3 regions of the Bradyrhizobium sp. UFLA05-112 genome follow, and region 1 is predicted to be linked to each of the others. Evidence: predicted binding sites of a transcription regulator. Region 1 holds the regulator's gene; each other region holds the start of a gene.
What was found. The regulator LexA, encoded in region 1, represses DNA repair genes until DNA is damaged. The targets are predictions, from matches to a motif close to TGTTCNNNNTGTGTTCNG.

Region 1 (9,778 bases):
CGCGGCGATGTACTCGCCGGCATCGCGCAGCGCGGGGCCTGTAAGGCGCGCAAGGCAACGCCGTCCGCACGGAGGAGAGTTTTTATTAACGGCGCAGGCATCGGCAGATTATCAGGGAGGCTGCCGCCGGGCTTAGAGCGGGAGTTGAGCTGATGGGAGATCCGGGCCTATTGTACTGCGTTGCTGGGGACCGTGGCCCGATGGAGGGTGGTTCAGATGAAGATGCTTTTCACATCTCTGGTCGGCGTTTCGCTCTTCGGATTCGCGGTGACCGCTCAGGCGGACACGATTTACCCGAGGAAGCGATGTCGTGTGTACGATGACACCTCATTCATTCAAATTCCCGGCCAGTGCGGAACCATTCTGCCATACTACCCCCGCAAACTATTTGTCCATTCCTGGTGGAGGCAGCCTCGTGTTTGAGCGCTGGTATTGAGCACGACAACCCGGAAGGACCGCGAATACCGGCGATGATCAGCTAATGAGGAAGTTGAAAGCTGCATCACCTGGTCGAGCATTCTAGGATCTCTTCGACTTCAACCCGATCTTGGATGAGCCGCTATTGTTTTGGTGCCTCGGAAGGTGCTTCTGGCGCCGGGGGCTCGGCGGCCGGTGTGGTGCCTCTGAGTTCTGACGGAGCCGCACAATCGCCGGCCCAAATCTTGGTGCCCTTTACCGTGCCAACTAATTTGCAACCCATCGGTGCTCGCGGCTTTACCTGGGCTGCCGGTCTTTTGGCCACTCTCGGTGGAGCAGTCTGAGCTAACGCGCTAGTCGCAAAGAGCAGCAACGCGATGAGTCCGATTAGCGGCTTCATGGTCTTCCCCAATCAGTTCCTGTTCGCCTTCAGCCCGAGCGTGACCAGCCCATCGCGCCTATGTCCACACAGATCGCATAAACAATCACAAATGTATCGCGCACGCGACATGATTGAGTTGGCCCACAGGCTTGCACCGCGGTCTGTTTCGAGGGGGGCGGAGGCATGGGACCGCATCTCATTGCTATGGGAGTTTCATTCGACGTGGGCATGGCAACTCGCGATTGCGCAGTCGATCTTTGGCAGGGGAATCGAATGATCGCGAAATATTCAGCCCGACAGTGAGGCAGAGGAGGCATCAACGGTAACCCATCGCAGACGACACCGGCTTGTTCCAGTTGAAGTCCGGCCGGACATCAGCACCGCTCCTGCCGCAGGCAGAACAGGTGAACCTCGGCTCGATGTCGGACAGGTGCACCTCGTTCGGCCAGCGATCGGCATTCATGGCCACGTTGTGGCTGCAACGATAGTCCGAGCAATAACCAGGAGGTCCTCGTACACCCATATCGCGCATGTCGCCGAAAGTGATCTTGACTGGGCGGTGACCAGACGGTGTGCCGGCTCAATCACTGTGTGCGGCCCCTGCGTCGCCATCTAAAACGTGATTGCGAACAGCACAAAGGCCGAGATCCCGTTCGTCGACCTCGAATGCTGCGTTTCCGCTCTTATCTGAACGTCACGACGTTGTGGCGATCTGGTCAAGCGCCATCAGCTCGGCAGGATGTGTCGGGATACCACCTGTTATTGAGTTTCGCCCGCAGCGCGTCGCTGGCGTCACGCATGAACAAGACGAAATCAGCCTGCATGACGTCTTCGAAACTGATGCCGGCGATTTTAGCCCGCTCCTTTAGCAGGTCAGCATGCAGAGACGTCCGATTGAGTGAAAGTCGCCGCTTTCGAACTTCCAAGCTAGTGAGGGAGCAACAAAACATCGAAATGCCTTGTACAGGCTGATGTGAGTGCTCTTGGATTGCACCTACATAGACTCCGCCGGTGATCAAGTGATCTAATGACGCGAACCTCTCATACTTGAGAAGGACCGCAGCCGTATAAATGAAGAGTTCGTGGATAATGAATTTGAAGTTGTCGAACCAATCCTTCGAATAAGAGTTCAAGTTCTTGGGAGGGTAGCTGTAGGGCAGTACGGACTCGAAGAACCTCTTGATCAACGTGATTGCGTCCTCGGTCGGATTGTTCCTCGCAAGCGCAGTGAGGACGCGGACAAACTCGTCACGATAGGGGAGGAAAGACTCGATCGATGCGATTATTGCGTCATCGAACGGGTCAGATTTCGTGTCTACTCGCAGCGCCTCGAAGTTCTCAGCCAGCACTTCGAGATAGCCACGTAACGACGCGTCGCTCTGCGGCGAGCCTCGTTGAAGGAGATCTATTGTACGTGCGGCTCTTGACCTCGTCGGCAACGACACCGAGGTTTCTTCGATATATACTGGTGGTTTGCCAACTTGAGGCTTAGGAAAAAGAGGCTTGCCAAAAATCCAGCGAACCAATTGCTCGAAGTTCTCCGGATAGATCTCCTCGTTACTTAGATCGATGAAGATGCGCGAACCATAGTAGGTAGGTAGATAGGCTTTTCCTTCCGCGTCAACCTCGGAGATCACGGCCACAAATTTGTCCTGATCAGCCTTGGCGTAGATCTTGGGTGAGATGATTTGCGTCTCGGTGCCGACGCCACCACGCCGGTCGTCGGCGCGTTCCGCATAGAGACGATCCGAAACGATAACGACCTTCTGCACCTCCGGATCGGGGACCATCCTTTCCATGAAGGCGATCGAGTCGTGCCCCTCTTTGAGATCCCACTTGTCCAAAATGGCATCGACGCCGCTTTCACGTAGCTGCGTGGCTAGATCAACCACCCACTGCTGATGTTCGGGCGAAGTCCAGCTATATGAAACGAACACTTTGGGGGCTGACATAAGGGGGCTCCACGAATCAACGCCTGATCGTGGCATGATCGGAACGCACGCAGCATTCTACTGCGGGCATTTTCCGCCTTATTCACGCGACCAGTCGGGCGGAAGCTTCGACTAAATCTGGACCGCAAGCCGGCTAAGGCTTTTCACGGGCCGTGGGTCCAGTGGTCGGGAAGCCCTCGACAGCTGGCGCGGCGCTGGCCGCATGTCTTGAGCAACGTTGTCGATCCCGGTTGGGTGTGCTCAAGGATCGGCGGCCCTGGGGCGCCGGTAGATCTCGCGACGAGACAACGAACCCAGACTTGCCGGGTCGTAAGCGACGAACCGGCCGCCTTGGTCAGCGGTCGTTATTGGCATCATCTTCAGCAGGAGCAGCCGGCCGATGAGCTCCGGCATCGAGGCGGGGATATTCTCCCGTAGCGAACTCAGCCGTTGGCATTCGTGATCGGCAGTATCCGATCCGTGCGTTCCATGGCCGGCAACTTTGTCAGCCATGGTCGGTAGATTCGTTGTGCGGGCCGACATTCCATTATTTCATTTAGGGACTTGAAGGTGTCCGCGAGCTGCTTGCTTCCCATGTGCTTCCCAGCGCCTTCTTATCGGGAAGCTCCTCACTGTAAGTTACTATGGTTTAATGAGAATTTACGCACATCAGCCGGCGTCAGCGCGTGTCCGGCTATCACATGGCGGTCGTCGCCGGCGTCGTGTTCTTTGCGGTACGCGCGCTGCTGGCGCTGATCCCGGGATTTGCAGTGGGCTATCCGATCAAAAAATGGTCCGCTGCGGCAGCACTGGTGGCTGCCGCGTTCTACCTGCTGCTGTCCGGCGCGGAGGTCGCAACACAAAGATCGTTCTTCATGACGGCGGTGGTGCTGATCGCGGTGATGGTCGATCGTCGCGCCATCACTTTCCGCACGCTCGCGGTGGCCGCGATGATCGTGCTCGCTGTCGCGCCGGAGGCGTTGGTGCATCCGAGCTTCCAGATGTCGTTCGCGGCGACGCTTGGTCTCGTCGGGCTGGTGCAGATCGGCATGCCGAACCTGTTGGCCTCGCCCGATCACTCCGTCACTGCGCGCATCGCGCTGTGGGGCGGCCGCGAGCTCGTCATGCTGCTGATGGCCTCGCTGATCGCGGGGCTCGCGACGACGCCCTATGCCGCCTTCCATTTTCATCGCGTCACGCCCTACGGCGTGCTCGCCAATCTCGCGGCGATGCCGGTGGTCTCGGCGCTGGTGATGCCGGCCGGACTTTTGGGGCTGATCGCAGCGCCGTTCGGGCTTGATGGCGTATTCTGGTGGCTGATGGGGATCGGCATCGACTGGATGGTCGTTGTGACGCGCTGGGTCGCGGCGTTGCCTGGCGCCGTCGGCCGCATCACCGCCTTCGGGACCGGCCCGTTGACTGCCGCCAGCATTGGTCTCGTTCTGATGGGCCTGTTGCGCACGCCGCTGCGCTGGGTGGGCGCCGTCGTGCTGACGCTCGCAATCGGTTGGGCGCTGCACGTGCGCCAGCCCGACATCCTGATCGCAGGCGACGGCCACAGCATCGCGGTGCGCGGCAAGGGCGGCCAACTGCACCTGATCCGAACCGGCAAGGACAATTTTCTTCTCAAGGAGTGGCTTGCATCTGATGCTGATCCGCGCGGCGCGACTGATGCGTCGCTCGCCGATGGCGTCTCATGCGACGAAGGCGGTTGCGTGACGCCGCTCGCCGATGGTCGCCTGGTCGCGCTCTCGTTGCGTATCGACGCGCTGGCGGACGATTGCAGCCGCGCCGCGCTGGTGGTGACGGCGAAGCCTGCAGCAGCCGGTTGCGCGGCGATGGTCGTGGATCGCGAGCGTCTGAAGACGCAGGGCGCACTCGCGCTATCGCGCGATGGCGACGGTTTCACGCTGCAAACGGTGAAAGCAAGGAGCGCAAACCGCCCCTGGTCGCCGGCCGGGGCCGGCGATAGCGATTTCGAGCTCAGCCTCGCACCGCGGCCGGCTACTCCACGCAGCAAGGATGCTACGCCATCGGAGGCCGACCTGCAGGCCGAGGATTGAAAGACGCGTCAGCCGATCGGCAGGCGTGTCGTGGGCGTCGTGGTCGTGTGCTGCTCGACGGCGGGCTGCTCTGTCTTCTCGCCGAGCGGCTGCGTCACCGGCAATTGCAGAACCGTGGCACGCTGTCCCTCGACGAGCTGCGTTACCAGCACGTAGTTGCCGTCGGGGAATTCGATCGCATCATGATGACGATCGGGAATGTGCGGATCGACCTTACCGAACTTGCCGACGCGGGAATTGACGGTGCGCGTCCAGATCCAGCGATTGTCGTAGCGGACGTTGTCGGCGAAGGCGAGCTCGGTGCCTGGCAGGAGGCAGACGGCAACCGAGAGATCACGCTCCGACGCAAATCCACGCGTCGAGGTGCCGCGGAAGGTTGTCGTGACGATCGTCTCGCCGACTTGAGCGGGGCGGGTCGCAACGGCATGTAGGCTGTAGTCACACATCGGAGTGCTCCTCATGCGAGATAGCAGGTCCGCGCCCCCCCGGAGGCGCAGGCCTCTACCAGAGTTGGAAGCCTACGAGTGTATCGCGTTTGTGGGCAAATCTGCGGCCCGTCTGCGCATCGCCCGATCACATTATCTTTCCCGGCAAACGAGGAACAAAGCCTCTCGCCGAGACTCTATCTTGGTTCACATCATTCACTCACGCGAGCTTCCATCAGCGCCGGCAGCGGAGTACCCTGAAGAGGGCCAGCTCGCCTGCGGCGCAGGTGCGATCGCATTGTTGGAATTGCGGAATGGCGCGCTGGTTGCCGCCGCGTGCTCTGCCTTTCGGGCGGCGTGGCCTTTCGGGCGGCGTGGTGTTGCGCTGCATCGCTCGCAGGTGCCGATCCCGCGATCAAGGCTGCCGAGATCACGCCTAAAATCACCTGCCGCATGGGTTTTGTCCTCTGCAGCCCGCACAGCGCATTCGCGCCTGCCATGCTTGAGGATTAGCTCTGTGCAGGTGTAGGGATAATCACAGTGGAAGCGACAACGCTATTTTGCTGGAGCGGACGATCCGTCCGCCCGTATCGCCGTGCGATGGCTGGCAATCTGCCGGGCAATCGGTACTTTCTGCTGGGCAATCAGTACTTCCGATACAGCCCGATCAGCTTGCCCTGAATCTTCACCCGGTTCGGCGGCAGGATGCGCACCTCATAGGCGGTGTTGGCGGGCTCCAGCGCGATCGACGCGCCGCGCCGGCGGAAACGCTTGAGCGTCGCTTCCTCGTCGTCGATCAGCGCCACCACGATGTCGCCGGTGTCAGCGGTCTCGTTGCGCTGGATCAGCGCCATGTCGCCATCCAGGATGCCGGCATCGACCATCGAATCGCCGCGCACTTCGAGCGCATAGTGCTCGCCCGAGCCGAGCATGTCCGGAGGCACGCTGATGGTGTGGCTGCGGGTCTGCAACGCCTCGATCGGCGTGCCGGCCGCGATCCGTCCCATCACGGGCACGGCGACCGGACGCTCGCCGTCGTCGACAGACGCGCTGGCGCTCCGCACCTTGCCGAGATTGCCTTCGATGACGCTCGGCGTGAAGCCGCGGCGGCCGGCGCCTGCGGCTTGAAGCTCGGGCAGCTTGATGACCTCGATGGCGCGCGCGCGGTTAGGCAGGCGACGGATGAAGCCGCGCTCTTCCAGCGCGGTGATCAGGCGGTGAATGCCGGACTTCGAGCGCAGATCGAGCGCGTCCTTCATCTCATCGAAGGAGGGCGGCACACCGCTTTCCTTGAGGCGCTCACTGATGAACCGCAGAAGCTCGTATTGTTTGCGCGTTAACATCTCGACCAAATCCCCCGGTTGATGTCGTTCGATTCCGAGACGCCAGATTCAGCAGAAGCCGCTAGATGCTCGAAACAAATCATGAACGGACACTATATGTTCGATATGTGTTCCGCAACCACTTAATTTTGTGTGAACGCGGCGAAGTTCGCATCACGCGCGAATCAGATTGCACTCACAAGGGCAGCCGCAACACCTCGCAAGGCGTGCCTGCTTCGGCCTTTGGCGCGAACGGCGCGCGCACGAGAAGTGCTTGTGCGGTAGCAAGATTCGCAAGCAGCGAGGAGTCCTGGTGGTTGACGGGAACGGCCACCAGCGTGCCGTCCTCGCGCTCCTCGAGCCGTGCGCGCAAATAGTCCTCGCGGACGTCGTTGGGCCCGACGTCGCGCCCGAGCACGGCGCGCTCGCGGCGGTGATGAACGCGCGAGCGGCCAGCAAGCGCGCGAATCAACGGCACCATGAACAGGAAGCCGCAGACATAGGACGAGACCGGATTGCCGGGCAGGCCGATCACCCGCATCGCGCCGAGATGGCCGTGCATCATCGGCTTGCCCGGCCGCATCGCGATCTTCCAGAACGCCATCTCGAAGCCTTCGGCCTGGAGCGCTGGCCTGACCAGATCGTGGTCGCCGACCGACGCACCGCCGGTCGTGATGAGGATGTCGGCGCCGCTCTCGCGGGCCCGGCGGATCCCGGCGGTGGTCGCCGCAACCGTATCGGCGGCAATGCCGAGATCGACCGTTTCGGCGCCCTCGGCCCGCGCCAGCGCGTGCAGGGCGTAGCCGTTGGAGAAGACGATCTGGCCCGCGCCGGGCGTTGCGCCCGGCATCACCAACTCGTCGCCGGTCGCGAGAATCGCGACCCTCGGCCGGCGACGCACGGCAAGCTCCGGATGGTTCATGCCGGCGGCCAGTGAGAGGTCGCGTTCGGTGAGTCTGGCTCCCTGTCGCAGGAGCACGTCGCCCTCGAAGAAATCGACGCCAGCAGGACGGATGTGCCGTCCAGCGATCGCGGCCTCCTTGATCGTGACGCGCCTGCCGTTTGCGACCGTGTCCTCCTGGATTACCACCGCGTCCGCGCCATCGGGCACCACGCCGCCAGTGAAGATCCGCACGGCCTGGCCCGCGCCAACCGCTCCCGCAAATGGCCGGCCGGCCGCGACCTCGCCGATCACGGTGAGCTCTGCGTCCACCGTCGCCGCGTCGGCGGCGCGCACCGCATAGCCATCCATCGCCGACATCGCCTGCGGCGGCTGCGTACGCCGCGCGGCGACATCGCGCGCCAGCACGCGATGGTAGGCCGCATCCAGCGCAACCATCTCCTCGGCCACCGGCTCTACGCCGGCAAGCACTGCGGCAAGCGCGTCGGACACCGGCATCAGGGCCACGGGCAAACTCCTGCTGAGCAAATCGAAGGACAGGTCGCGTTGCGTTCTAGCCGAGTGCAGGCTTCGAGGCAAAAGGGGGCGATCACGAAGGCGGAGATGAATTGTCCCTCCAGCACCGGAACGGCAGGGATGCCCTTTAGGACAATATCGCGCCTTTCCGCTTCCAGCTCAGAATTGCCGCGCGCCATCGCACGCAGGTGCGTCAGGAGACATCCGGGAGAACCCTGATGGCAGAGACTTCAAAGCTATCGGTTGAGAAAGCTCTCGAGAAGCTGCGCGGCGATGAGCCGCCGAAATCGAAGAGCGCAAAGCTGGACGAGGAGATCGAGGCGCTCAAGGAGAAGACGAGCCGCATGCGCGCGCAACGGCAGCGTCTCGATCGGCCTCAACCCAAGCGCAGTTGAATGCGCCTAGCGTGGACGCCGCGCGATCGTCTCGATGACGAGAAGGACCGGGATGACGGTGGCCAAGCATGCCACGGCGACAACCAGGCTCACGGCTAGCATCAGGTGGCTCCCGTTTCATTGTCCGGATCGACGTCGGGCGCCTTCAGGCTGTGATCCATCTCGGGCAGGGGGTCGCCCTGCGATTTGAGATCCGCCGCCTTGCTGACCAGCTTCGCGGACAGCTGCGAATTCGACGTTGACTTGGCGAACTTGAGAAGGATCGAGGCTTGCTTGTTGAAGTAAGACTTGCCCAACACGATCACACATCCGTTGTAGAAAATCCCAACGGACATACGACTCCCGACGCGTTGATCCGTTCCGGGAACTCTGTCTAAAAATGCACAGAGTGAGTTGGTTCCACAATTTGCTAAAAAAGTTCCCGGTGATGGCCGGAACCGAACGCTGAGCGACCGCAGCAATGGGGCGCTTAGAATCCCAGCGCCTTCAGCGCCTCGCCGACGTCGTGAGGCGACGTGACGTGAACCGCGGTCAGCCCTCGTGCCCGCGCGCCTTCGATGTTTTCGGCGAGATCGTCGAAGAACACGATTCGCCTCGCCGGCACGCCGATCGCGGCGACGACATGGTCGAAAGCTTCCGCATCGGGTTTGCGCAGGCCGATGCTGGAGGACAGGTACATCTCGCGGAAATGGCCGAGCACGTCGGCATACTCCTTCGAGAAATAGTCCACATGCGGCCGGTTGGTGTTGGAGAAGGCGTAGAGCGGCACGTGTTGTGCCGCGCGCGGCAACAGGTTGGCGATGTCGGGCATCTCGCCCGCGAAGATCGCATTCCACCCCTCCAGGAATTGCGCGTCGGAGATTTCGATCCCGAGCGAGCGGCGCAGCCAGTCGAAATAGACCTCGTCGCTGATCTTGCCCATCTCGTGCAGCCGATAGGCCTCATCGCGGACATAGCGCGTCACGATCGATTGCGGTTCGCAGCCGGCATGTCCCGCCCAGCAGGCGATCGCCTTGGAGAAATCGATGTCGAGCACGACGCGACCGAGGTCGAACAGGAGCGCATCCGCGCTGCCGGGAGAGAGGAGGGAGGTCATTGCATCCTTTCAGTAACGATAAGGCTCGATATCCAGCAGCGGAAACGCGCTGAACACGCTTGGTACGTTGGTGGCGGTCGCCGGATGCAGGCAGGATGCGTTCACCTCGGCAAACGAGGTGGCCCCCAGCAGCCCGAGACACCGCAACACTTCGTCTTCGAGTAGCTCCAACATCCGTGTGATGCCGGATTCGCCGGCCGCGGCCAACGCCCAGCACTGCAGGCGCCCGATGCCGACGAGGTCCGCGCCCATGGCGAGCGCCTTGACGATGTCGGTGCCGCGGCAGAATCCGCCGTCGACCATGATCTTCGCGCGTCCCTTCACGGCATC
Region 2 (9,778 bases), on a different contig from region 1:
GCACCACCTGGTCGCCGGCCTCGCCCGCAAGCAGGAAGCCGATCGCAACGAGCTGAACCGTCGTCTTCCATTTGGCGAGCTTGGTTACGGGCACGCTGACGCGCAGCGCCGCCAGATATTCGCGCAGGCCCGACACCAGGATCTCGCGGCACAGGATCACGATGGCGGCCCACAGCGACCAGCCATGGATGATGCCGTCGGCCGCCAGCATCAGAAGGCACGAGGCGACCAGGAGCTTGTCGGCGATCGGGTCGAGCATCCGGCCGAAGGCTGACTGCTGGTTCCAGATCCGCGCGTAATAGCCGTCGAGGTAATCTGTCACCCCTGCCGCGATGAAGATGGCAACCGCTACCCAGCGCAGCCACAGCGGCCCGTCCATGATCGACTGGGCGTAGATGCAGCCCACCACCACCGGGATCGCGGCGATCCGGGCGTAGGTCAGGATGTTCGGAAGGGACATCGAGCTCTTGGTGGCCCCCCGTGTCGTGGCGATGTTCATTCGTTCTACCAATACCGCTGCCGCATCAAGGTCAATCGTCCCTGCCTCAATGAGGTGCAGAGACGACGACCATATGACTGCTGGTCCCCTTTAGTTCACCCCGGCTGGGGATGGAAATACTCGAAAATCTTGCGGGCGCTTTCCGCGCTCACCCCCGGAACCTTGCCGAGATCGGCGATCGACGCCCGCTCGATCTCCTTCAGGGTTCCGAAATGATGCAGCAAGGCACGTTTGCGTGACGGGCCGATGCCCGGGATCTCCTGCAGACCCGCCTCGCGGATGTCCTTCTTGCGCAGCTTGCGGTGCGAGCCGATCACGAAGCGGTGGGCCTCGTCCCGCAACCTCTGAATGAAATAGAGCACGGGATCGCGCGGCTCGAGCTTGATCGCCTCGCGGTCCGGCATGAACAGAGTCTCGCGGCCGGCATCGCGGTCCGGCCCCTTGGCAACCGACATCAGTGATACCTGGGTGAGCCCGAGGCCCTCGAAGATCTCGCTGACAGCGTTGAGCTGGCCGCGGCCACCGTCGATGATCACGAGGTCGGGCCATTGCGGGAAGTCGTCGTCCTTGACCTTCGCGGTTTCGTCGGGCGGGCTGAGCAGCCGCTTGAAGCGGCGCTGCAGGACTTCCCGCATCATCGCATAGTCGTCGCCGGGGGTGAGCCCTTCCGACTTGATATTGAACTTGCGGTACTGGTTCTTCACGAAGCCGTCGGGCCCCGCGACGATCATGGCGCCGACCGCATTGGTGCCCTGGATATGGCTGTTGTCGTAGACCTCGATGCGTTTGGGCGGATGGGGCAGGGTAAGGGTCGCGGCCATCGCCTCGAGCAGGCGGCCCTGCGTCGCCGTGTCGGCGAGCTTCCGCCCCAGCGCTTCCCGCGCATTGGTCAGCGCGTGGGTGACGAGCTCCTTCTTCTCGCCGCGCTTCGGCATCGAGACTTCGACCTTGTGGCCGGCCTTGATCGATAGCGCGTTGGCAAGCAGCTCGCTTTCCTCGATCTCATGCGAGAGCAGGATGACCTTCGGCGGTGGCTTGTCGTCGTAGAACTGGGCGAGGAACGAGCCCAGCACCTCCTCCGGCGTGAACGTCTTCTCCGCGCGCGGGAAATAGGCCCGGTTGCCCCAGTTCTGCCCGGTGCGGAAGAAGAACACCTCGACGCAGGAGAAACCGCCCTCCTGGTGGATCGCGAACACGTCGGCTTCTTCCACGGTGCGCGGATTGATGCCCTGCTGCGACTGGATCGCCGATAGTGCGGCGAGACGGTCGCGATAGAGTGCGGCACGCTCGAATTCGAGCTCGCCCGAGGCCTTCTCCATCTCGCCCGCAAGCTCCTGCTTCACCGCGTGGCTCTTGCCGGAGAGGAAGTCCGTCGCTTCCCGCACCAGCGTCGCATAGCCCGGGAAGTCGATCTCGCGGGTGCAGGGGCCGGCGCAGCGGCGGATCTGGTGCAACAGGCAGGGCCGGCTGCGGCTTTCGAAAAACGAATCGGTGCAGGAGCGGATCAGGAACGCGCGCTGCAGCGCGGTGATGGTGCGGTTGACGGCGCCGGCCGAGGCGAACGGGCCGAAATAGCGCCCGGGCCGGGTCTGTGCGCCGCGGTGCTTGAGGATCTGCGGCGCCCAATGATCGCCGGTGATCAGGATATAGGGAAACGACTTGTCGTCGCGCAATTGCACGTTGAAGCGCGGCCGGAGCTGCTTGATGAGGTTGGCCTCGAGCAGCAGCGCCTCGGTTTCGGTCGTGGTCGAGACGATCTCGACCGAGACCGTCGCCGCGATCATGCGCAAAATGCGCGCCGGCTGCGGCGCACCGATGCGCGCGTAGTTGGACAGGCGCTTTTTGACGTTCTTGGCCTTGCCGACATAGAGCACGTCGTTGTTCGCATTGAGCATGCGATAGACGCCCGCCGAGGTGGGGGCGAGACGCACCGCGCGCTCGATCGCATCATGTCCGGTCGCAAGCGGTCCTTCGCCGACCGCGCCGGTCTCTTCCAGGATGTCCGGCAGCCGCGCCTCATCCTCGTCGTCGCCGCCGGTCGTCGCGGGATCGACGTCGGGCGCGGCCTGCTCCTGCGGCGGGACGTCGTCCGGCGCTGCGCTGCGCCGCACCTTGCGCGCGCGTGCAGTGTCCGGGGTGTCGGAGGAATCGTGATCCATGATGCGAATTTAGGCGCTGGGAGAGCCGATTTGAAGTTTCACCGGGCCTGGCCGAAGCGGACCGCGAGCGGTGTTCCCGGTAACGCTTCCTTAAGACTGCTAAGCGGGCGGTAACCGCGCTTAACAACCCTTTAACTTAAAACTCTCGATAAATCCTACGCGAAAAGTTCGTGGTTCCGTAACCATGCGGTCTTGCCTTGCGCAGCGGCGCTGGCCGACCGCGATGGCCTTGCGGCAGTTGCGTTGGAGAGTGTGATGAAGAGGCTCGTTATGGGCGCTGCGGCTCTGGTTGCCGCGGGCTGGAGCGCTTCGGCAGAGGCCGCCGATCTCAATTACGGGCAGCGTGCACCCTATACCGTCAACCAGCCGCTCAATGCCTATAGCTGGGCTGGTCCCTATCTCGGCGCCAATCTCGGCTATGAATGGGGCTCGGTGAGCAACAATCCCGCGAAGCCGGCCGGCTTCGTCGGCGGCATCCAGGCCGGCTACAATTTTCAGAACGGCCCGTGGGTGTTCGGCGTGGAAGGTGATATCCAGGCGACCGGTGCCGACGATACGTTCGCGCCATGGAAGTTCTCCAATCCCTGGTTCGGCACCGTACGCGGTCGCGCCGGCTACGCCTTCAACAACATCCTTTTTTACGGCACCGCCGGTCTTGCCTTCGGCGAGTTGCGCGCGGAAACTTTTGGCTGGACGGAATCGCATACCACGGTGGGCTGGACCGCAGGTGTCGGCGCCGAGTTCGGCATCGCGCAGAACTGGAGCGCCAAGATCGAATATCTCTTCCTCGATCTGTCCTCGAGCCAGTTCGCGATCACCGGCGTGTCGAACGGCTATAGCGCCAGCGTGGTGCGCGCGGGCGTGAACTATCACTTCTGATAGCTGAAGAAGAAAATACCGGACCTAAAACTCCCGGCCTCGCGGCTGGGATTTTTTTGCGCCAGGCTTCGCCTAAGAAAGGATCACCAGGTTGACCGCCTTGGGTCCCTTGCCCTTCTTGTCAGGCTCGACTTCGAAAGTGATACGCTGTCCTTCGGTGAGGTCTTTCAGTCCCGCCCGCTCCACCGCCGTGATGTGAACGAAGACGTCGCGACCGCCATCGTCCGGCTTGATGAAGCCGTAACCGCGCTCGCCGTTGAAAAACTTAACTGTGCCCGTCATGGCCATCGGGACTCCTCCCCCGCATTGCTCCTCCGCCGCGATGCAGACACGCATCTCGGCATGACCGGACCTACGCGCCCGGGAGCTGGCCACCCTTGAGCGGGCTTAATGAGTCCGCCTGGATCCTTCTTAGGCCTTCACTCCGCCGCAACCATTCGCGGAAGCGGAACGTAAAGCCAGTCACGGGGCACAGCATAATACGGTTCTTTGCAGATTGACTACCGTTCATGCATAGTTTTCCCAATAGGTGTACTACTTTAGGGCTTCGGCACCTCCAGGCGGAAACGGGCCGCGCCGCCCTGGCCGAGCGGCTTTTCGAGCTCCGGCAGGATGGTCTTGAGCTCGCCCTGCAGCGTAAAGGGTGGGTTGACGATCAAAAGCCCCGTCGTGGCGAGTGGTGCATCGGTACTTTGCGGTGCGACGCTGAATTCGAGCCGCAGGCATTTTCCTTGAGGTTTGGCTGCGACTGCGGCCTGCGCCACCGCTTGTGCGAGCGCGTCGGTGGCGCGCCTGGATTTGGCGGGATACCAGATCACATAGATGCCGGTCGGCCACTTGGCGAACGCTTCCGAGAAGGCCTCTCCGAGCCGCTCGAACTCGTCCTTGGCCTCAAAGGGAGGGTCGATCAGCACCAGACCGCGTCGCTCCTTCGGCGGTACGAAAGCCGGCAGCGCGACCCAGCCGTCGAGATCGACCACGCGCGCCTGCGTGTCGCGGCGCAGCACATCGATCAGCGCCTTGCGCGCCTTCGGCTCGAGCTCGCAGGCGACGAGGCGATCCTGCGGCCGCAAAAGGCCACGCGCGATCAGCGGTGATCCAGGATAGGCCTTCAGTTCGCCGCGCGGATTGAAGGCGCGGACGATGTCGAGATAGGGCTTTGTGAGTGCAGCAACCTCGTTGGACAGGCGTGCCTGCATGACGCGGGCGATGCCGGTCAGCCACTCGCCGCCGCGCTGCGCCTCGTCGCTTTTGAGATCGTAGAGGCCGGCGCCGGCATGGGTGTCGATGACGCGGAACGCGGCCGGCTTGTCCTGAAGGTAAGTCAGGATGCGCGCGAGCACGATGTGCTTGATGACATCGGCAAAGCTGCCGGCGTGGAAGGCGTGGCGATAGTTCATATCGGACAGTTACGACATCGGGCGGTGAAAGTAACTGCCGTCGCTGCGGGAAGGTGCCTCGCCTGATTCCGCAAAACGAGGATGCAGACCTGCGACTTCAGCCGCCGCGGATCGGCGGCATCGTCACCTGGTCGCGGCGGCAGGCGCGGCGGTCGAGCTCTTCGCAGGAGCGAAATTGCAGGTCCTTGTTGAGGCAGATGCGCACCTCTGACAACCGTGTCCGGTTGCACGTCACCGAAACGGACGAGCTGCTCAGCCCGGGATTGGCCTTGATGAAGGCCTCCTCGACGTCGGTGGGCGCCACGGTCTTGGCCTGCGACAGATCGAGATACTCGGCCGGAATCTTGATGACGGCGCGCGCTTTCCGGACGGTCTCGAAGTAGTTGCGGTCCGACAGGCCCGAGCAGGTGCCGTGCTTGTCCCATTCGTTGAAGATCAGCCCTGGCGCCGGCATCAGGTCGAGCATGGAGGAGACGATGCTGCGGTTCAGGCGGGGCGCCGGGCGCTGACAGTATTCCGGAAAGCCATTCTCATATTGCGGCCACAGCCCGTGCACGACGAAGGCGTAGGGCCGCCCACCGCACTGGATCTGGGAGCGGCCACCGCGCTCGGCCGCTTCCTCGCAGAACGACGGCGACCAGGACAGCGACAGCACGTAGAAATCGAATTCGCCGGGCGCGTTCTGGCGCTTGTCCTGCGCCATTGCGCTGCCTGCGAGCGTAACGAGGCCGGCCGTGAGTACGAGGGAGATCAGGAAACGGGACAGGGAATGCAATCTGGAATAAAACATGGCGACGCCCTTCAACTAGACTGTGCAAGAGAGCCTAGCAGGCAACGAGAACATTTCAAGAACAAAATTGAACGCCGCCCGCTTTGGCGCGACGCTTCACCCGAATCAGGGTTTTGCCGCACGGCAGGAGGGATTGTACGCCCAATTGCGGTCGAGGCCGACCACGCACCATTCGACGCCTTGGCCGAAGCCGGCAAAGCCGCCGTCCTCGAGAATCGAGAAATGCACCTTGCGCACCTTGCCGTCGCTGAGCATGGCATCTCCCGTGCAATAGCGGCGTGGAAGGTTGTCGGACTGCCAAGGCCGGAAGGCGGTCTCGTGGATCCCGGCGAAGCCCGTGATCTTCAACGACGAATTCCAGAACGAGCTTTCTTTTTCCCAGAACTGCGTGGCGATCGTCGGCAGCGCCTTGTCGCAGTCGGCGACCCGGCCGTCATAGCGCGGCCCCTCCAGCCAGAAGTTCAGCTCCAGCGGATTGGCGGCCTTGGCCTCGGTCAGCGACACCGCCCCCAGAATGAGGCCGAATACCGCTGCAAAGCGGAACGATTTCAGAGAGGTGACGAGGTCGCGCATGGGCAATCCAGGAGATATGGCTGCAAGCATCGGACCGTGCCGCGAAGGTGGGGAGAGGTCAAGTGCAGCGCGGCAACACTCGCCAGCGAGTTGCACGCAACGTCGCACCTGGCAGGCCTTCCGTTCTTTTCAGCGCGTCCGCGGCGCCGTAAACTGGCGCAAGCCAAAAGGAGTGACGGGAATGCGAATCATTGCGGCCGCGGGCTTTCTCACCGTTGGAATGCTGGCAAGCGGGTTCGCGCGCGCCGACATCCTGCCGGTACCCCCCTTCAAGGGCAACGACACCGGCGGCATCATCGCCTATTCGATGGCGACCCATGTGGACGCACGTCAGGTCGCGGTCGATCACTGCGCGCGCTATGGCAAGGTGGTGAAATTCCTCGCCGTGCAGGCTTATGAGGGCGGCTACATCTCCTTCTCCTGCCGCTGGGTTCCGTATGGCGCGGCCGAGCAGCCGCTGCGTACGCTGTACTGATCCTTCAGACCGCAAGCTGTGACCGGGAGTTGGGCGCATGACGCGACGGCCTGTTGTTTTCTGCGCTAGCCTCGTCGCGCTCGCGATGTCGGCGACGACGGTTGCGCATGCGGTGGATCTGCCGGTGCGCAAGGCCGGCCTCTGGGAGATGAAGATGCTCCGGTCCGGCGGGCCGATGCCGGAAATGACCATGCAGCATTGCACCGACGAGACTGTCGACAAGGAGATGAGCAACAACGTCTCCCCGATGGCCAAGCAGATCTGCACCAAGCAGGACATCCAGAAGACGGCAACCGGCTATGTCAGCGATTCCGTCTGCAACGTCGCCGGCACCACCACGACCTCCCATGCCGAGATCACCGGCGACTTCAACGCCGCCTACACGGTGAAGAGCACCGCGCACATCCAGGGCGGCGTTGCCGGCGCTGCGGGGCGCGATGCGACCACGACGATCGAGGCCAAATGGCTCGGCCCGTGCAAGGCGGACCAGAAGCCCGGCGACATCGTGATGCCCGGCGGCTTCAAGATGAACGTCAAGGACGCCGCGAAGCTGAAGGATCTGCTGCCGAAGTAGGTTCGAAGCCCGGATGCAGCGAAGCGAAATCCGGGGCCTTCCCATCCGCCGCGCCAGAATCCCGGATTGCGCTTCGCTCCATCCGGGCCGCTTCAGCGCTATACCGGGATCCGCACGCTCGCCCGCAATCCGCCCATCGGGCTGTCGCCGAGCGTGATGTCGCCGCCATGCGAGCGAGCGATGTCGCGTGCGATCGCAAGGCCCAGGCCCGTGCCGCCTTCGTCCTGGTTGCGGGCGTTGTCCAGCCGCAAGAACGGCTTGAACACTTCTTCGCGCAAATGCGTGGGGATGCCGGGCCCGTCGTCGTCGATGGTGACGGTAAGATAGCGGTGATCGCGCTGGCCGGTGATGGCGATCGTCTTGCCGTAGCGTGCCGCGTTGGTGACGAGGTTGGCGAGGCAGCGCTTGAACGAGGCCGGCTTCACCGTCACCACGGGCAGGCCGTTGAACGCGACTGTCGCAGTGTGGCCGTGGCGCTCGGCGTCGCTGCGCAGCTCCTCGAGCGCCTGGGCCATGTCGGTCGGCTGCGACTGCTCGCCGGAATCGCCGCGCGCGAAGGCGAGGTAGTCCTCGAGCATCATCGACATCTCGTCGACGTCCTTGCGCATGCCCTCGATCTCGGGATTGTCGCCGATCAGCGCCAGCTCGAGCTTGAAGCGGGTCAGGATAGTGCGCAGATCGTGGCTGACGCCGGCGAGCATCGCGGTGCGCTGCTCGATCGAGCGCTCGACGCGCGATTTCATTTCTAGAAACGCCATCGCGGCGCGGCGGACTTCGCGCGCGCCACGCGGGCGGAAGTTGGGTGCATCGCGGCCCTTGCCGAAGCTTTCCGCGGCGTCCGCGAGCTTCAGGATCGGCTTGATCTGGTTGCGCAGGAACAAGACTGCGACGATCAGCAGGATCGAGGAAGTGCCGACCATCCAGAACAGGAAGATCTCAGAGTTGGAGGCATAGGCCGCGCTGCGCTGTGCGAACACGCGCATGATGGCGTCATCGAGCTGGATGCGGATCTCAACGACGTTGGAGCGACCGACGGTGTCGATCCAGAATGGGCGTCCGATCTGCCGGCCAAGCTGCACCGAGAGCGTCTGGTCGAGCAGCGAGAAGAACGGCTTCGGTCCGGGCTGCGGCATGTCGCCGGCGGGCAGGAAGTCGACCACCAGGCCAAGGCGCTGCTGCGCGATGCGCTTGATCTGGTCGCGGTCCTTGTCCTGCGGATAGCCCTTGTAGACGTCGATCAGCGCGGCGATGTCCTGCACCACCGCAGCCGACAGGCGCCGCGTCACTGTGTTCCAGTGCCGCTCCATGAACACGAAGGCGACGACCGATTGCAGCACCACCATCGGCACGATCATGATCAGGAGCGCGCGGGCATAGAGGCCGGTCGGCATCCAGCTCTTGAACGCGTTGCCCATCCAGCCATTGGCGGCGGACACGCGGTCTGCGGCGCTCCTCAGCAGCGTCAGGCCGGTATCGATCGTACTCATCGCGTCCGCTTCATCCGCTCTCTACGGCGAGGCCACCAGCCGGTAGCCGATGCCGCGCACCGCCTGGAGAAACAGGGGATTGGCGGGATCGCGCTCGATCTTGCGGCGCAGGCGGTTGATCTGCACGTCGACGGCGCGCTCGTTGACGCTGCCGTTGCCGGTCAGCGCGGCGCGCGGCACCGTCTCGCCCTGGCTGTCGGCGAGGATGCGCAGCATCTCGCGTTCGCGGTCGGTCAGGTGGATGACCTCCTCACCCTGGCGCAATTCGCCGCGATCGAGATGGAAGACGTAAGGACCGAACGCGATCTTCTCGATCGTGGTGACCTGCGGCGGGGCGGTACGCTTGAGAATGTTGTTGATACGCAGCGCAAGCTCGCGCGGCTCGAACGGCTTCGCCACATAGTCGTCGGCGCCGATCTGCAAGCCCTCGATACGGGCTTCCGCCTCGTGACGCGCCGTCAGCATCACGATCGGCACCGAGGAGGACGTCCGAATGAAGCGGGCAAGGTCGAAGCCGGTCTCGCCGGGCATCATGACGTCGAGGATCAACAGATCGAAATGCAGGCCCATGAGCTTGGCGCGGGCATCGCTGGCGCTGGCGGCGGTGGAGACGCGATAGCCTTCGGCGGCGAGAAAGCGCGACAGTAGGTCGCGGATGCGGCGGTCGTCGTCGACGAGGAGGATATGCGGGGCGTCGTCGGCGGGCTCCACCGGCGGACGGGCGAGCGTGGCTGCGAGCGGCACGGTCACTCCTTTGTGGCTTGGTTGACGGTGGCGAAGATCGTCTCGAGCACCTTGTCGGGATCCTCGCGGTCGATCATGGCGCGCAGGAAGCTTTTCACGGTTTCGGCATCCTGCGGGCCGATCTGGGTGAGTGCCCGGTTGATTCGCGTGGTCTGCAGCCCGGCGAGCTTCTGCACCAGCGCCTCGCCCTTTGGTGTC
Region 3 (9,778 bases), on a different contig from region 1:
AGGATCGGATTCCGGTCCACGTAGGTCACGTACCTGATCGCATGTCGGCTGCGATCGATGCTCCACGTCATCTGCTCCGTTACGACAGGCGCCGGGATGATAACGCTCGGCGCCCAATCCGGGTTCAGGAGCCAGCCGACCGGCGCCATGTCCCAGATTTCCTTCGACCAGCCGAGGTGATCGGGCGCGTAGTCCTTGAAGCGCATCGCCAGGAACGCGCCGATGCTGCCGCAAGGTTCGACATAGCGCTCGATTTCCGGCACCGTGCTGTGAAGATGCGAGGTGACGCCCTTGCACGGCACCAGCACCAGGGGCACGCCGCTGTCGAACAGCACCTGGGCACCCCCGACATCCTGCTTGAGATTGAATTCGATCGTGTGTGGCCATTCCAGCGCATGGCCGCCGAGCCACACCACCACGACGCGATCCCTGATATCGGGCGCTTTGAGAAGTGCTGAGGCGACGTTGCTGATGGCACCAATGGCAACGATGTAGAGCGGCTTGTCAGGCGATCCGGCCCGCGCTCGCGCGATCATGTCTTCGACCGCGGGCGCCTCGCGGGCCTCCTTCCGAGGGCCGACATAGTCGGTGACGCCGCGATGAACCAGGCCGTCGGGTGAGATGTTCAAACGCTCCAACAGACGCAGGATTTCCTGGTAGCTCAGCTCCATGCCGTGGCCCGGGCTGGTCGCGCGCTTGTTGAAGAACGGGGCGGCGTAGATCGCCTCGACGTCGAAGCGCTCCTTCGAGAGCAGCATCTGGACGAGCGCGAACTGATCGTCGATTTCGTTGTAGGTATCGGTATCGAGCACGACGCGCACCTTGCCGACTGGCGGCGCCAAAAGCTTCAGACGGGCGGCTTCCGTGATGGGCATCGTCACCTCCTTGTTGGCGCATAGGATGGGTTGTTAGCTAGTTTTACTGCGTTACAAGACCCTCATGGTGAGGAGCGCGGAGCGCGTCTCCGGACGATGCTGCGCATCGCCGGGCGAACCATGAAGGCCGGGATCTCACCCGCGGCCATCCTTCGAGACGCGCGTTCCGCGCTCCTCAGGATGAGGGAAGGGGGGCTTGTGACGCAGTAGAGCTAACCCACCCTAAGCTTGCGGCACAATGCGTCCGCTATCTCGTCCATCTGTTCAAACGTGTGATCGGGCGCCAGCGCCCGCAACGCCGCCGGCGCCGCATAACCCCAGCATACCGCTCCGCACGCAGTCCCCACCGCGCGCGCCGCCTCGATATCGCGGACCTCGTCGCCGATCGCGATCACCTGGTTTGGCTGCACGCCGGCGCGACGGATGACCCGGCGGAATTTGGCGGGCTTGCCGAACAGCGAGGCGGCGCAGTCGAAATGCGCGAACAGGCTCGCTGTCGCACCTAGCTTCTCGCGCGCATTGACTTCGCTGTCCGATGTCACCATCGCGAGCTGTACGCCGCTTGCGGCAAGCGTGTGCAGCATGGCCTCGACGCCGGCGAACAGGGAAATCTCCGCAGTTGCCTCCGCCTTCAGCCGCCGCGCATGCCGCGCGATCGCCGGCAGCTTCCACAAGGGCACCTCGAGCCGCCGCAGGATCTCGCGCGTCGAAGCATGCCGCAGGCTCTCGACCTCCTCATCGGCCACGCGGCGAAAGCCGAAGCGATCGGCGACGTCGTTGATGGTGCGCAGAAACCACGGAAAGCTGTCGGCCAGCGTGCCGTCGAGATCGAAGATGGCGAGGGAGTAGGGCATGAAATCCAGACGTAGGGCGGCTTAGCGGAGCGTAACCCGCCGCTTTCGCCGAAGACAAGTTGGCGGATTACGCTCCGCTAATCCGCCCTACGAAGAGAGAGCTGACGCTGTTCGATCCGTCCAGCTAGGATTTCCACACCGTGTCCTCGGCCCAGCCGAGCTCGGCGAACTCGGCAGCCCGCAGCGGCGCTTCTCCCTCCGCAAAGAATTCGTCGAGCTGAGGCGGCGCAACGTTCGTTTCGGACAGCATGGCGTGCGCCTGCCCGCGATGATGGATCTGATGTTGAAACAGATGCATCAGCAGCCGGTCGCGGCGTTCAGTTTGGACGCGCGTGTCGCGGTTGATCCGGGCAGAGCCATTGAGAAGCTCAGGCGTCAGCGCGTCGCAGACGGCGATCAAGCGCTGGTCGGTTGCGGCTTGCGCGGGTTTCAGCGCGGCAATTGAAGGATACGGAATCTCGTTCTTCCAGGCAGCCGGTCCGAGCCATCCTCCCTCGAGCGCGTCTACATAGAAGAGGTCAATGACATGGATATGGTTCAGCGTTCGTTGAATGCTCGGGAAGAAGCCGGTCCGTTCGGCTTCGAAGTCAGCTTGGGACAACGCGGCGCAGGCGGTGAGCAGCCGATGGTTCGCCCAGGCATTATTGTGGGCGAAAGCGCGGTAGGTTTGGACGAGCCCGGCGGACATGTCGGTTCTCCCATGCAGTCAGCGCCACGAGTGCTCGGCCTGGCGATTGAGTAGTCCGCGTGAGCGAAGCGATATGCGGGGCCGTAAAACGGACTCTATAGTCCCGGATGTCGCTTCACTCGTCCGGTCTACGCCGATCTGACGCGAACGCATGCAGTCCAATCGCCTACTCCGCTGCCTCGCTCGTGCTCCTGCGCTTCGGCTTGCCCGCCTTCTTCAGCACCGGCTCAAGGAATTTCCCTGTGTAGCTCCGCGGCGCCTTCACGATGTCTTCCGGCGGACCCCAGGCGACGATCTCGCCGCCGCCGTCGCCGCCTTCGGGGCCGAGATCGATGACCCAGTCGGCCGTCTTGATGACCTCGAGATTGTGCTCGATGACGACGACCGTATTGCCCTGCGCGACCAGCTCGTGCAGCACCTCCAGCAGCTTCTTGACGTCGTGGAAGTGCAGGCCCGTCGTGGGCTCGTCCAGGATGTAGAGCGTGCGACCGGTGGCGCGTTTTGACAGCTCTTTCGCCAACTTGACGCGCTGGGCTTCGCCGCCGGAGAGCGTGGTGGCCTGCTGGCCGACATGGATGTAGTCGAGGCCGACGCGGTGCAGCGTATTGAAGGTTTCGCGGACGCGCGGTACCGCCTTGAAGAACTCGGCGGCTTCCTCGACGGTCATGTCGAGCACGTCGGCGATGCTCTTGCCCTTGAACAGGACCTCCAGCGTCTCGCGGTTGTAGCGCTTGCCCTTGCAGACGTCGCAGGTGACGTAGACGTCGGGCAGGAAGTGCATCTCGATCTTGATGACGCCGTCGCCCTGGCAGGCCTCGCAGCGGCCGCCCTTGACGTTGAACGAGAATCGGCCGGGCTCGTAGCCGCGTGCCTTCGCTTCGGGAAGGCCGGCGAACCATTCGCGGATCGGCGTGAAGGCGCCGGTGTAGGTCGCGGGGTTGGAGCGCGGGGTGCGGCCGATCGGCGACTGGTCGATGTCGATGATCTTGTCGATGTGCTCGAGGCCCTCGATGCGGTCGTGTGGAGCTGCGCCTTCGCTGGCGCCGTTCAGCTTGCGGGCGATGGCGCGGTAGAGCGTGTCGATGAGGAGCGTCGACTTGCCGCCGCCGGAGACGCCGGTGACGCAGGTGAACAGGCCGAGCGGAATCTCCGCCGTGACGTTCTTGAGGTTATTGCCGCGCGCATTCACCACCTTGATGGTGCGGCGATGGTTCGGCGGGCGCCGCTCCGGCACCTCGACCTCGAGCTCGCCGGTGAGATACTTGCCGGTGAGCGATTTCGGGTTGCGCATGATCTCGGCGGGCGTGCCTTCGGCGACGATGTGGCCGCCATGCATGCCCGCACCGGGGCCGATGTCGAGGACGTAGTCGGCGAGGCGAATGGCGTCCTCATCATGCTCGACCACGACCACGGTATTGCCGAGGTCGCGCAAGCGCTTGAGCGTATCGAGCAGGCGCGCATTATCGCGCTGGTGCAGGCCGATCGACGGCTCGTCCAGCACGTAGAGCACGCCTGTCAGCCCCGAGCCGATCTGCGAGGCCAGGCGGATGCGCTGGCTCTCGCCACCGGACAGCGTGCCGGAGGAGCGGGAGAGGGTGAGATAGTTGAGGCCGACGTCGAGCAGGAAGGTGAGGCGCTCGCGGATTTCCTTGAGGATGCGTCCCGCGATTTCGTTCTGCTGCTTGTTCAGCGCTTCGGGCACGCCCTCGAACCATTCGCCGGCGCGCTTCACCGAGAGCTCGGAGATCTCACCGATATGCCTGCCGCCGACCTTGACGCAGAGCGCCTCCGGCTTGAGCCGAAAGCCCTTGCAGGCCTCGCAGGGGACGTCGTGGAAATACTTCGCCAGCTCCTCGCGCGCCCACTCGCTCTCGGTCTCGCGATAGCGGCGGTTGATGTTGGTGATGACGCCCTCGAACGGCTTCTTGGTGTCGTAGGAGCGGACGCCGTCTTCATAGGAGAATTTGATCTCGTCTTCGCCCGAGCCATGGAGGATCGCGTTCTGCGTCTTCTTCGGCAGATCCTTCCACTTGGTTGTCAGCGTGAACTTGTAGTGCTTGCCGAGCGCCGTCAGCGTCTGCGTGTAGTAGGGGGACGACGATTTGGCCCAGGGCGCGATCGCGCCCTTGCCGATCGCGAGCTCCTTGTCGGGGATGACGAGGTCTTCGTCGACATGCTGCTCGACGCCAAGGCCGCCGCAGGCGGGGCAGGCGCCGTAGGGGTTGTTGAAGGAGAACAGCCGCGGCTCGATCTCGGGGATGGTGAAGCCGGAAACCGGGCAGGCGAACTTTTCCGAGAACAGGATGCGCTCTGGCCCGCTCTTGTCGTGGATCTTGGCGGTCTTCTTTTTCTCCTCGGTGGGAGCGGCCGCCGGTGCGTCCGCGAACTCGACGACGGCGAGGCCCTCGGCCAGCTTCAGCGCAGTCTCAAAGCTCTCGGCGAGGCGCTGGCCGATATCGGCGCGCACCACGATGCGGTCGACGACGACGTCGATGTCGTGCGGGAATTTCTTGTCGAGCGTCGGCGCTTCAGCCAGCTCGTAGAAACTGCCGTCGATCTTGACGCGCTGGAAGCCCTTCTTGAGCCATTCCGCAAGCTCCTTCCTGTACTCGCCCTTGCGGCCGCGCACGACCGGGGCGAGCAGATAGAGGCGGGTACCTTCGGTCAGCGCCAGCACGCGGTCGACCATCTGCGAGACGGTCTGGCTCTCGATCGGCAGGCCGGTTGCGGGCGAATAGGGTACACCGACGCGCGCCCAGAGCAGGCGCATATAGTCGTAGATCTCAGTCACCGTGCCGACGGTTGAGCGCGGGTTCTTCGAGGTCGTCTTCTGCTCGATCGAAATGGCGGGCGACAGGCCGTCGATCTGGTCGACGTCCGGCTTCTGCATCATCTCCAGAAACTGGCGGGCATAGGCCGACAGCGACTCGACATAGCGGCGCTGGCCCTCGGCGTAGATGGTGTCGAAGGCGAGCGAGGATTTTCCGGAGCCAGACAGCCCGGTGAACACCACGAGCTTGTCGCGGGGAATCTCGACGTCGATGTTCTTGAGGTTGTGCTCGCGCGCGCCACGGATCGTAATTGCGCGCAGGTGTGATCCCGCGTTCTGTTGTTGGCGCTTCGCCTTGATCACTTCGTCCATCCCAGTGGTCCCCAAGGAGATTCCCACGCTGCGCGGCCGCGCCGGCGTTCAGGCGCGCCTCGCCCGGAACCGGGGATGGACGCCGTTGGGTAGGCTGCGAACGTAGGAAGAACGAGAGCGGATTTCCAGTGCGAGTTGCGAATCGTCAACGGATTGTTGTGGCGCTGGCGGCACTTGGCAGTAGCGAGGGCGCAAGGCCCGTCCGGAACAAAAAAAGGCCGGCGCAAGGCCGGTCTTTCCGTCGAGAATTCGCGTCAGGCGAAGCTCAGTACTTCGCAACCACCGGGCCACCGAAGTGGTAGTTCACGCCGACCTGGAACGTGTGCAGGTTGAGCGTGCCCGAGGGAACGGTGCCGGTGAAATAGTTCTCGCTGCCGAGGCTGCGATAGAGGTACTCGCCCTTCACCGACCACTGCGGGGCGAAGAAGGCTTCGACGCCCGCGCCGACCGTCCAGCCCGAGTGGAACTTGCTGTCGGAGACGGTCACGCCGAGGGCCGAGACGCTGATCTTGTTGTCGATCCAGGCGTAGCCGCCGGTCGCGTAGAGCAGGACCTGATCGAAGGCGACGCCGACGCGGCCGCGCACGGTGCCGAGCGCATCGGTCTTCGAGCTCACCGTGACGCCGAGTGCGGTCGCCGAGGCATTCACGTCAGCCCAGCCGCCATCGGCTTCGAGACCGAACACGATGTTGCTGGTCTGCCAGTTGTAGCCGACCGTGCCACCGGCGAAACCACCCTTCAACTTCGGGTCAGTGGAGGTGTTTTCCCAGGCGTAGCCGCCGAAGCCACCGAGGTAGAAGCCGGTCCAGTTATAGACCGCCGCTGCGGCCACCGGAGCCTTGGTGTAGGGGCGGGCCGCCAGATCGGCAGCCATGGCCGGAGCGAACGCGCTGAGTGCGAACAAACTGGCCGAAGCCAACAAAACCTTCTTCATTTTCAACTTAATCCCAGTCCCAGTTTCTGTTTTTGCCTTCCGTGCGCGGAAGGACAGCGGACGCTCTGGTCCAACTGAGGTCGTGCTTACACCAGTGAAGCCCATAGTTGTGTACCCGAGAAGCCACACCACGCCAAAACGTGTAAGTGTAGCTGACCTATTCTCGCCGAATGCATGCGCGCAGCAAAAAGGCCGGCGTTAGCCGGCCTTTTCGAGAAGAATAGTTTTGGCGGAGATCAGTACTTCGCGATGAGCGGGCCGCCCCAACGATAGTTCAGGCGGACGAGGCCCATATCGACGTCCTGGCCGATTCGGTCGCTGCCGAACGACAAACCGCCGGGCGTTGTGAAGCCAATGGTGCGGTGGCCGAGGAAGAGGTGGTCGTACTCGACGCCCACCGACCAGTTCGGCGCAAAGCCAAATTCCAGGCCGGCGCCGACTGTACCACCCCAACGCGTTTCGCGAGCCGAAGCCAGCAGCGCGCCGCTTGGGACGTCGAAGACGTCATACTTGTCGCCGACAACCGCACCGCCGCCCTTCACATAGAACAGCACGTTGTTCCAGGCATAGCCGATTTGGCCAGTGATCAGGCCGAAGGAGTCGATGCGCGAACGGTTGCGGTCGGTCAGGAAGACGGCGCTGGTGTTGTCGCCCCGGAAGTCGGCCCAGTTGCCCTGGCCTTCGAAGCCGAACACCCACTGGCTGGTCTGCCAGCGATAGCCGATCTGACCACCGACCGTGCCGCCGGTTGCGTTGTGGCAGCCTTCACCCACGAGACTGCCGGGGACGCCAGTCACGAAGCCGGTGCTGTCCACGAAGTCCCAGCATTTGTGGGCCGAGCCGCCGCCGCCGTTGATGCCGATGTAGAAGCCGCTCCAGTCGTAGATTGCGGCGACCGCCGGGGGCGGAGCCTTCACGTATGGACGCGCCGCGAGATCCGCTGCGCTCGCCGGAGCCGACAGGCTCAGCGCAACGGCACCAACGACCCCCACCAAGATCTTCTTCATTTCTGTCCCTCCGGCTGTACCCGCTTCTTTAGTCCCCGAAGCGGTCAATCAGGCGCGACGCCCAATGAATTGATGTCGCACCAAGCGTAGTCTGATTTGGAGGTAGAGTCCGTCTCCAAAAAGCAACAGTCGCGAGTGAACTGGGAGGTTCCTAAGTTAATGAATGTTAAGCGGTATTTCGCGCGCGCTGGAACCCGAAAAAGTTCCATGCGGTTCCGGTGATTTTTCGAGTATGCAACCCCATGTTGCGCGCGCATCCGGTCGCCGCCCATAGGAACAAAGCTGGAACGCTGCCTGCCCAGGTGCTATATGTGGGGATAACCTGCGGGACCGCGGGCTCGGCGACGTCCGCCAGCGTATAGGGTCCTTCAGCAAGCGGCAGCGAGCGGTTTTGGCACGGCTCCGGCTTTTTCGAGCAATTTCGCAGTTTGGAGTGGAGAGCGGCGATGGCGGGAAGCATCAACAAGGTCATTCTGGTCGGCAACCTCGGCAAGGATCCGGAAATCCGCCGCACCCAGGACGGGCGGCCGATCGCCAATCTGAGCGTCGCGACGTCGGAGACCTGGCGGGACAAGGCGACCGGTGAGCGCAAGGAAAAGACCGAGTGGCACCGTGTCGTGATCTTCAACGAGGGGCTCGCGAAGGTCGCCGAGCAGTACCTGAAGAAGGGCGCCAAGGTTTATGTCGAAGGCGCGCTCCAGACCCGCAAATGGACCGACCAGAGCGGTGCCGAAAAATACTCGACCGAGGTGGTGCTGCAGGGCTTCAACTCCAACCTCACGATGCTCGACGGTCGCGGTGGCGGAGGAGGCGGCAGCTTTGGCGAGGAGCCGGGCGGCGACTTCGGCTCCTCTGGCCCGGTGAGCAGCGCGCCGCGCCGCGCTGTCGCGGCGGGCGGTGGCCGCAACAGCGATATGGATGACGACATTCCGTTCTGAGCTGACTTGCCGTCCTAAGAGCCTGGTTCGGCGCCTTCGCACAAAGGGTCAGCGTCTCTTACCAATCTTTTGATCAAGCTGGTATTTACCGGCCGCGCTGATGTTGCGCCTGAGGATTTGATGTCGGGCGATGTGAATGGTATTAACTTCATGTTAATGCTATTTACATTGCTCGCGCCGGCTTCTCAGGCGCCATCGCCAGGACGCCTCAGCCATGACCCTCGCGCCTCTGCTTGACGCTGCTCCAGCCATTCCGCTCCATGCCTTTGCGGCGATGGCCGCTTTTGCGCTTGGCGTCGTCCAGTTCGCGGCGCCCAAGGGGACGCTGCCGCACCGGACCGTCGGCTGGATCTGGGTGGCGCTGATGGCCATCGTGGCCGCGTCATCGTTCTGGATCCACCAGATCCGGCTGGTCGGGCCGTTCAGTCCGATTCATCTGCTCTCGATCTTCACGCTTGTGATGCTGCCGCTCGCGGTGTGGCGGGCGCATACCCATCGCGTCGCCGATCACCGGCGCATAATGATCTTCATGTTCGCCGGCGCACTGGTGATCGCAGGGCTGTTCACGCTGCTGCCGGGACGCATCATGCATCAGGTGATATTGGGCTCATAAGGCAGGGTTCCAGAGGGGCCTTTCCGCTCCCTCCTGCCGAGTCTTCGCAGAAGCCGTAAGTCGTTGGAAAAATAAGCGGAAAAAGCGCCTCCCGGGACTGCGCGAGGGTGGTTATCAGACCCCCGATGCGCTATATGATTCCCGGACAAGAACTCACCGGATTTCCCCTTGGCTGACGACGATAACGACAAGCCCGGCGACAAGCCGGAGCATCCTTCGGATATTCGCCCGATCTCGATCCTCGACGAGATGAAGAAGTCCTACCTCGATTACGCCATGAGCGTGATCGTGGCGCGCGCGCTGCCCGATGCGCGTGATGGCTTGAAGCCGGTGCACCGGCGCATCCTCTTCTCGATGAACGAGGAGGGCTATACGCCCGACAAGAAGCACAAGAAGTCCGCCGGCATCGTCGGCGACGTCATGGGCCAATACCACCCGCACGGCGACCAGGCGATCTATGACGCGCTGGTGCGCATGGCGCAGCCCTTCTCGATGCGCGAACTGCTCGTGGACGGGCAGGGCAATTTCGGCTCGGTCGACGGCGATCCGCCGGCGGCGATGCGCTACACCGAGTCGCGCCTGACCAAGATCGCGCTCAAACTGCTCGAGGACATCGAGAGCGAGACGGTCGACTTCCAGGACAATTATGACGGCTCGACCAAGGAGCCGGTGGTCCTGCCGGCGCGGTTCCCGAACCTGCTGGTCAACGGCGCCGGCGGCATCGCCG

Region 2: SO180_RS32090 (ribonuclease T2 family protein) is a predicted target of LexA. The motif match lies at 5,774-5,791, and genes of this name have one in related genera.
Region 3: SO180_RS30570 (single-stranded DNA-binding protein) is a predicted target of LexA. The motif match lies at 7,773-7,790, and genes of this name have one in related genera.

What each region holds. Positions count from the first base shown of each region.
Region 1 is NZ_JBANBK010000061.1:1,116-10,893, forward strand. It holds gene SO180_RS29275 (hypothetical protein) at 1,116-1,268, opposite strand; gene SO180_RS29280 (SEFIR domain-containing protein) at 1,516-2,751, opposite strand; gene SO180_RS29285 (hypothetical protein) at 2,992-3,243, opposite strand; partial or broken gene SO180_RS29290 (ComEC/Rec2 family competence protein) at 3,417-4,793, shown strand; gene SO180_RS29295 (hypothetical protein) at 4,802-5,239, opposite strand; gene lexA (transcriptional repressor LexA) at 5,863-6,561, opposite strand; gene SO180_RS29305 (molybdopterin molybdotransferase MoeA) at 6,737-7,948, opposite strand; gene SO180_RS29310 (hypothetical protein) at 8,176-8,352, shown strand; gene SO180_RS29315 (hypothetical protein) at 8,454-8,687, opposite strand; gene SO180_RS29320 (HAD-IA family hydrolase) at 8,822-9,448, opposite strand; gene SO180_RS29325 (alpha-hydroxy acid oxidase) at 9,458-9,778, opposite strand, start outside.
Region 2 is NZ_JBANBK010000073.1:34,549-44,326, forward strand. It holds gene pgsA (CDP-diacylglycerol--glycerol-3-phosphate 3-phosphatidyltransferase) at 1-499, opposite strand, end outside; gene uvrC (excinuclease ABC subunit UvrC) at 595-2,658, opposite strand; gene SO180_RS32075 (outer membrane protein) at 2,914-3,537, shown strand; gene SO180_RS32080 (cold-shock protein) at 3,610-3,825, opposite strand; gene SO180_RS32085 (23S rRNA (adenine(2030)-N(6))-methyltransferase RlmJ) at 4,077-4,937, opposite strand; gene SO180_RS32090 (ribonuclease T2 family protein) at 5,035-5,727, opposite strand; gene SO180_RS32095 (hypothetical protein) at 5,833-6,300, opposite strand; gene SO180_RS32100 (hypothetical protein) at 6,482-6,775, shown strand; gene SO180_RS32105 (DUF3617 domain-containing protein) at 6,813-7,349, shown strand; gene SO180_RS32110 (ATP-binding protein) at 7,448-8,836, opposite strand; gene SO180_RS32115 (response regulator) at 8,858-9,586, opposite strand; partial or broken gene SO180_RS32120 (MarR family winged helix-turn-helix transcriptional regulator) at 9,583-9,778, opposite strand, start outside.
Region 3 is NZ_JBANBK010000066.1:32,222-41,999, reverse strand. It holds gene SO180_RS30600 (nucleoside hydrolase) at 1-875, opposite strand, end outside; gene SO180_RS30595 (HAD-IA family hydrolase) at 1,088-1,729, opposite strand; gene SO180_RS30590 (DinB family protein) at 1,854-2,417, opposite strand; gene uvrA (excinuclease ABC subunit UvrA) at 2,584-5,559, opposite strand; gene SO180_RS30580 (outer membrane protein) at 5,825-6,493, opposite strand; gene SO180_RS30575 (outer membrane protein) at 6,730-7,500, opposite strand; gene SO180_RS30570 (single-stranded DNA-binding protein) at 7,947-8,438, shown strand; gene SO180_RS30565 (DUF2306 domain-containing protein) at 8,653-9,051, shown strand; gene gyrA (DNA gyrase subunit A) at 9,220-9,778, shown strand, end outside.